3 regions of the Klebsiella grimontii genome follow, and region 1 is predicted to be linked to each of the others. Evidence: predicted binding sites of a transcription regulator. Region 1 holds the regulator's gene; each other region holds the start of a gene.

The links. Region 1 encodes LexA, which represses DNA repair genes until DNA is damaged. Its sites were predicted from a motif close to TNCTGTATGTACATACAGNA; they were not measured.
Region 2: a site for LexA is predicted at 983-1,002, ahead of uvrB (excinuclease ABC subunit UvrB). Genes of this name have one in related genera too.
Region 3: a site for LexA is predicted at 934-953, ahead of umuD (translesion error-prone DNA polymerase V autoproteolytic subunit). Genes of this name have one in related genera too.

Annotation. Positions count from the first base shown of each region.
Region 1 is NZ_CP169721.1:5,330,888-5,333,156, reverse strand. It holds gene plsB (glycerol-3-phosphate 1-O-acyltransferase PlsB) at 1-127, opposite strand, end outside; gene ACE3MN_RS24985 (diacylglycerol kinase) at 257-625, shown strand; gene lexA (transcriptional repressor LexA) at 748-1,356, shown strand; gene dinF (MATE family efflux transporter DinF) at 1,429-2,269, shown strand, end outside.
Region 2 is NZ_CP169721.1:3,891,321-3,893,589, forward strand. It holds gene uvrB (excinuclease ABC subunit UvrB) at 1-907, opposite strand, end outside; gene ACE3MN_RS18310 (ABC transporter ATP-binding protein) at 1,609-2,269, shown strand, end outside.
Region 3 is NZ_CP169722.1:158,621-160,889, forward strand. It holds gene ACE3MN_RS27680 (hypothetical protein) at 529-759, opposite strand; gene umuD (translesion error-prone DNA polymerase V autoproteolytic subunit) at 969-1,394, shown strand; gene ACE3MN_RS27690 (Y-family DNA polymerase) at 1,394-2,269, shown strand, end outside.

The DNA of each region.
Region 1 (2,269 bases):
ACATAATGGGACGCGAGGTATCCAGGCCTAATTCCTGCGCAGGTTGCGCCGGAATCGACTTGCTTTTTACCAGCGCCCTTAATGGTAAATTCAGTAATTTATAGTAAATTCGTTGCCAGCCAGACATAGACGATGTGAAGCCTCTGGTTAATCATGCAAATGCGCCGCAAGAATAACAGAAAGTGCGCAAAATTTCCGTTGTAACGCGGCAAACGCGTACACTCATTGACGTCATTTACATAAAAAGGTTTGTTTGATGGCCAATAATACCACTGGGTTAACCCGAATTATTAAAGCGGCCGGGTATTCCTGGAAAGGATTCCGTGCGGCGTGGGTCAATGAGGCCGCATTTCGTCAGGAAGGCATCGCGGCCGTTATTGCCGTGGCGATCGCCTGCTGGTTAGACGTCGATGCCATCACGCGGGTGCTGCTCATTAGCTCGGTCCTGTTAGTGATGATAGTTGAAATTATCAATAGCGCGATTGAGGCGGTGGTTGACCGTATCGGTCCCGAGCATCATGAGCTTTCGGGGCGAGCGAAAGATATGGGATCGGCGGCGGTACTGCTGGCGATTATCATCGCGCTGATCGCGTGGGGAACGCTGCTGTGGGCGAACTACCGCTAAGTCTTGTCGTAGCTGCTCGCAAAACGGAAAGAAACTCCTGATTTTTGTGTGAAATGTGGTTCCAAAATCACCGTTAGCTGTATATACTCACAGCATAACTGTATATACACCCAGGGGGCGGAATGAAAGCGTTAACGACCAGGCAGCAAGAGGTGTTTGATCTCATTCGGGATCATATCAGCCAGACGGGCATGCCGCCGACGCGTGCGGAGATTGCTCAGCGCTTGGGGTTTCGCTCCCCAAACGCGGCGGAAGAGCATCTGAAAGCGCTGGCGCGTAAAGGCGCAATCGAGATCGTTTCCGGCGCCTCCCGCGGTATTCGTCTGCTGACGGAAGAAGAAACCGGTCTGCCGCTTATTGGCCGCGTCGCGGCAGGTGAGCCGCTGCTAGCGCAGCAGCACATTGAAGGCCACTACCAGGTGGACCCGGCCATGTTTAAGCCGAACGCCGATTTTCTGCTGCGTGTTAGCGGTATGTCGATGAAGGATATCGGTATTCTCGATGGCGACCTGCTGGCTGTCCATAAAACGCAGGATGTGCGCAATGGTCAGGTGGTTGTGGCGCGTATCGACGAAGAAGTGACCGTGAAGCGTCTGAAAAAACAGGGTAACGTCGTGGAATTGCTGCCGGAAAACAGCGAATTCTCGCCGATCGTGGTCGACCTTCGCGAACAAAGCTTTACTATTGAAGGCCTGGCCGTCGGCGTTATCCGCAACGGCAACTGGCAATAATCTCTTCATCTCGCAGCATCATCATCTGAAGCATGATGCTGCGTCGTTTTTCCTCATTTAGGCGCTTTCTCCATGCTTTTTAACGCCGCCGACAAAGCCCTGTGGCGCTTAGCGCTGCCCATGATCTTCTCCAATATCACCGTTCCGCTGCTGGGGCTGGTGGATACCGCCGTTATTGGTCATCTCGACAGCCCGATTTATCTGGGCGGCGTGGCGGTTGGCGCAACGGCGACCAGCTTCCTCTTTATGCTGCTCCTTTTTCTGCGTATGAGCACCACCGGGCTGACGGCGCAGGCGTTTGGCGCCAGGGATCCGCAGCGGCTGGCGCGCGCGCTGGTGCAGCCGCTGGGCCTGGCGCTGGCCGCCGGGCTGGCGATTGTGCTTTTCAGGATCCCGTTGATAAACCTGGCGCTGCATATTGTCGGCGGTAGCGAAGCGGTGCTTGAACAGGCCCGACGCTTCCTTGAGATTCGCTGGCTAAGCGCGCCGGCCTCGCTGGCGAATCTGGTTCTGCTGGGTTGGCTGCTGGGCGTACAGTACGCCAGAGCGCCGGTGATTCTGCTGGTGGTCGGCAACGTCCTCAACATTGTGCTCGATTTATGGCTGGTGATGGGCCTGCATATGAACGTGCAGGGGGCGGCGCTGGCGACGGTCATGGCAGAATACGCCACTTTCTTTATCGGACTGCTTATGGCGCGGCGCGTACTGGCGCTGCGCGGCGTATCCCTGTCGATGCTGAAAAACGCCTGGCGCGGCGATATACGCCGTCTGCTGGCGCTGAATCGCGACATCATGCTGCGCTCGCTGCTGCTACAGCTCTGCTTCGGGGCGGTGACGGTATTTGGCGCCCGCCTCGGCGCCGATATCGTCGCGGTCAATGCGGTCCTCATGACGATGCTGACCTTTACCGCCT
Region 2 (2,269 bases), 1.4 Mb from region 1:
AGTAGCCCAGCTCGTTCATCATTTCGAGGTCGAACTGCGTACGCTGGCTTAGACGCTGCTCTTCCAGCAGCTTGTTGTTCTCCAGCAGCACCTTACGCCGCTCCGCCAGTTCCACTTTAATCTCTTCCATCGCCTGGACGATGCGCTCGCGCGGGGTGACGTAGTGGGTCTTCGGGTAGACGGTGAAGCGCGGGATGGTCGACTCGATATGACCGGTCAGCGGATCGAATAGCGACAGGCGCTCAACTTCCTCATCGAACAGCTCAACGCGCAGCGCGACGTCGTCAGATTCCGCCGGGAAGATATCAATCACTTCGCCGCGCACGCGGAAGGTACCGCGCTGGAATGCCTGATCGTTGCGGGTATACTGCAGCTCGGCCAGGCGGCGCAAGATAGCGCGCTGGTCAATGATCATGCCCACCGTCAGGTGCAGCATCATCTTCAGATAGAGGTCCGGGTCGCCCAGGCCGTAAATAGCGGAGACCGACGCCACCACCACCACGTCGCGACGCTCCAGCAGGGCTTTGGTCGCCGACAGACGCATCTGTTCAATGTGTTCGTTCACCGACGCATCTTTCTCGATGAAGGTGTCCGAGCTTGGTACGTAGGCTTCCGGCTGGTAGTAGTCGTAGTAGGAGACGAAATACTCCACCGCGTTCTCCGGGAAGAACTCTTTCATCTCGCCGTAAAGCTGCGCCGCCAGGGTTTTGTTCGGCGCCAGCACCATCGTCGGGCGCTGCAGGTCAGCAATAACGTTGGCGATAGTAAACGTTTTACCTGAGCCGGTTACCCCGAGCAGCGTTTGATGCGCCAGGCCATCTTCCAGCCCCTCTTCCAGGCGACGAATGGCTTCCGGCTGGTCGCCGGAGGGACGGAAAGCAGAATGCAGCTTGAACGGTTTACTCATCAATCAGAACCTGAAGAAGGGTTGAATGGCAGGTGTTTAATTCTACTCGTCAGCTCAGCTTTTGCCAATAAAAAATACTGGATATAAAGCCAGTATCCTATTATCGTATCCGGGCTAATTCGCGCTTTTTACCGCCAACATGGGCAAATAAAAAGCGCTTTACGGGATAATCCGCCACTCTGTAGGGTTATCCCCAAAAAGTATTGTCATTTAACATTTGTCAAGCGAGAGGATGAATGTTTTATGGCAGCCGGTGACACTTTTCTTACAGGCATTGCTTTTATCTAATCAATTGATATTTAATATAATTTAATAAAAGACGGGTTTCGCGTCAATTCGCCCGCAGGCCGCGTACTCTCTAGCTTACCGCAAGTTTTCTAACTCTAATGCACAAGGTTATCCACAGGAATAGTGGATAACTGTCTGCAGCCCATGACCCGTGCCACCCGCACAAAACCGATCGCCTCGGCAAAAACCGTCGCGAAAAAAATTAATTGAATTTTTTTTGCTGTTTATCGAGGAAGAGCAGCGAAATTTTTTGCACCACATTTCAGCGCGCGGGCACCGGGAAAGTGCAAGGTCGATCCGCTTTCGCCCGGCAGCACCTGTATAGACCAGCAAATACCGAGAGTTCTTTTTCCTGGCAAGAGATTTGCAGAATCTTCTTGTCGCCTGCTATCCCAGGAAAGGAGAAAACGTCTATGTTGAGTCTACGTGCCGTGAATCACTATTACGGAAGCCAGCACACGCTGTGGAATGTCGACCTCGAGCTCAGGCCCGGTAAATGCACCTGCGTAATGGGGCTTCAGGGGATGGGTAAAACCACGCTCGTCAACTGCATTACCGGCCATCTGCCGGTGGCCAGCGGCAGTATGACCTGGCAGGACGGCGGATCGGCGCCCTATGACCTGATGCCGCTCTCCGCGCAGTCGCGCAGCGCCATCGGCATTGGCTACGTCCCGCAGGATAAACGGATCTTTTCGCAGCTGAGCGTCGAGGAAAATCTGCATATCGCCCTCGCGGCGGGCGGCGAACCGGCGTCAGCGGTCGCCGGAGAGATTTACGATCTGTTTCCCGAGCTGTACGCTCTGCGGCAAAGTAAAGGGATTACCCTGACCGCCGACGACCAGTACCAGCTGGCGCTGGCGAGAGCGCTGATAACCCGCCCGCGCCTGCTGATCCTCGACGAGCCTTCGCGCGGCGGCGGCCAGCGTTTCCTGCACAAGCTCGGGGATTTACTGATGCGCCTGAACCGCGATATTGGCCTGACGGTGCTGATCGCCGAACAGCATCTGCCGTTTATTCGCCGGGTGGCGGATCGTTTCTGTCTACTGCACTGCGGACGCAGCGTCGCTCAGGGCG
Region 3 (2,269 bases), on a different replicon from region 1:
CCCAGGAGGACGTCGGTACGACGTCCGTTCCCTGCTGCCCGGAGCCTGTACGCCGCGACCGGTAACGGGTCAAGCTGACCGTGGAATACCGCAGCCGTCAGGCTTTCCGACGGCAAGGCTATGCCGCGAAAGCGGCTTGAAGGGCGCTCCTCAAAAGGCGAGTGGATGGCGTAAAATCACAACAACGCCGGACAGGAGCGGAAAAGCCGCCCGTCCCGTGTCCGCCCGGGCGCGGCACACTGGCTCCGGGCAGTGACTATTCCCGCGCCAGGCGCGGCATCGATGCGGAGCAGCGCGACATCATTATTTTCTGAAGTACCGGGCAGGAAAGGTAAAGGCGCCCACACAGGCACCGTGCGGCAGCGGACGCACAGGAGAACGGGTGAACGGCGGAAGAAACTTTCGGGAACCCGCTATCCACAGAGCGTCTGTTTAACTCTGTGGATAACCTGGAGGCAGCTGGCGGAGAAGAGCCATAAGGCAGGCGTCGCGTTAACTGTTCTTTTTTTGAGCAGAGTGAAAAGAATATCAGCGTGGCCGGGGCTTGCCTCCGACCAGGGACAGGCCGATATAAACCCCCGCCCCCCAGATAACCTGCGACACCACGAAGATCCACAGCGGGACGTCGAACACCAGAAGCGGAAGCAGGCACACGGTGACAATGCCAATCAGTTGACTGCCGTATTTTCTGCGTACAGGTTCACTGCTGTCGACCGGGACGCCGGCAAACCGGAGAACATTTCTGAAGCCGGGTGACATAAAGACCTCTTCGGGAATGAAATTCATTTGATATTAGTATATTACAGGATAACGGGGTCAGTGCCGTCCTGGCATGCGTTTTTGTTACATGACACTTTTTTTCGCCATCACAGCAGGGGGTTAGCGTGGGGAGGCGTAAAGAGGCTTGCAAAAACAAGCAGCCGGTAAAATAATTACTGTATATATGTACAGTAAAAGGGAACAAGACGGTGAAATTCACATCTGCAGCACTCAACCCCGGAATACTCACTCTTCCGCTTTTCACTGAACGATGCGCGGCAGGTTTCCCCTCCCCTGCAGCCGATTACACCGAATCAGAACTGGACCTCAACGAGTATTGTATTCGCCGGCGCCACTCGACCTATTTCGTCAGGGCCATCGGAAACTCGATGACGGACATCGGTCTGTACTCCGGCGATCTGATGGTCGTCGATAAAGCGGAAAAACCCCGGCATGGCGATATCGTTATTGCCGAGATTGAAGGGGAGTTTACCGTCAAGCGGCTTCTGCTGACCCCCCGCCCTGCCCTGCAGGCGATGAACCCGGCTTATCCTAACCTGTACCCGGACCCGGAAACGCTGCAGATATTTGGCGTGGTGACCGCGTTTATTCATAAAACACGGGATACGGACTGATGTACGCCCTGGCCGACGTGAATTCGTTCTATGCCAGCTGCGAGAAGGTGTTTCGCCCTGATTTGCGAGGAAAACCAGTGGTTTGCCTTAGTAATAACGATGGCTGTGTAATCGCCCGAAGCGCGGAAGCCAAACGCCGACTGGGCATCAAGATGGGCACCCCGTGGTTCCAGCTGAAGGCCACACAGTTCCCTGAGAAGCTGTACGTGTTCTCCAGTAATTATGAGCTTTATGCGAGCCTCAGTAACCGCGTGGTTGCGCTGCTGGAAGAGTTATCTCCCCGCGTTGAGCAGTACTCCATCGACGAATGCTTCCTGGACGTCAGCGGTATCAGCCACTGTATGGACCTGGAAGCCTTCGGCACGCAGCTGCGTGAGCACGTTCGCAATGGCACCGGTCTGACGATCGGAGTCGGTATCGGCGCCACAAAAACGCTGGCGAAGTCGGCGCAGTGGGCATCAAAAGAGTGGCCGCAATTCCGCGGCGTGCTGGCGCTGACTCCGGCCAATCCGCGGCGAACGGCAAAGCTGCTATCCCTGCAGCCGGTTGAAAAAATATGGGGGGTTGGAAACCGGATAGCGAAGAAACTGAAAGTGATGGGGATCACCACGGCGCTGCAGCTGTCCCTGACTAACCCGACGTTCATCCGGAAAAACTTTAACGTGGTACTCGAGCGAACGGTCCGGGAGCTGAACGGAGAGAGCTGCATTTCGCTGGAGGAAGCAACACCGCCCAAACAGCAGATCGTCTGCAGTCGCAGCTTCGGGCAGCGGATCACCACCTATGATGAGCTCCGCCAGGCCATATGTCAGTACGCTGAGCGGGCAGCTGAAAAACTGCGCGGTGAGCGCCAGTACTGCCGGCACATTTCCGCA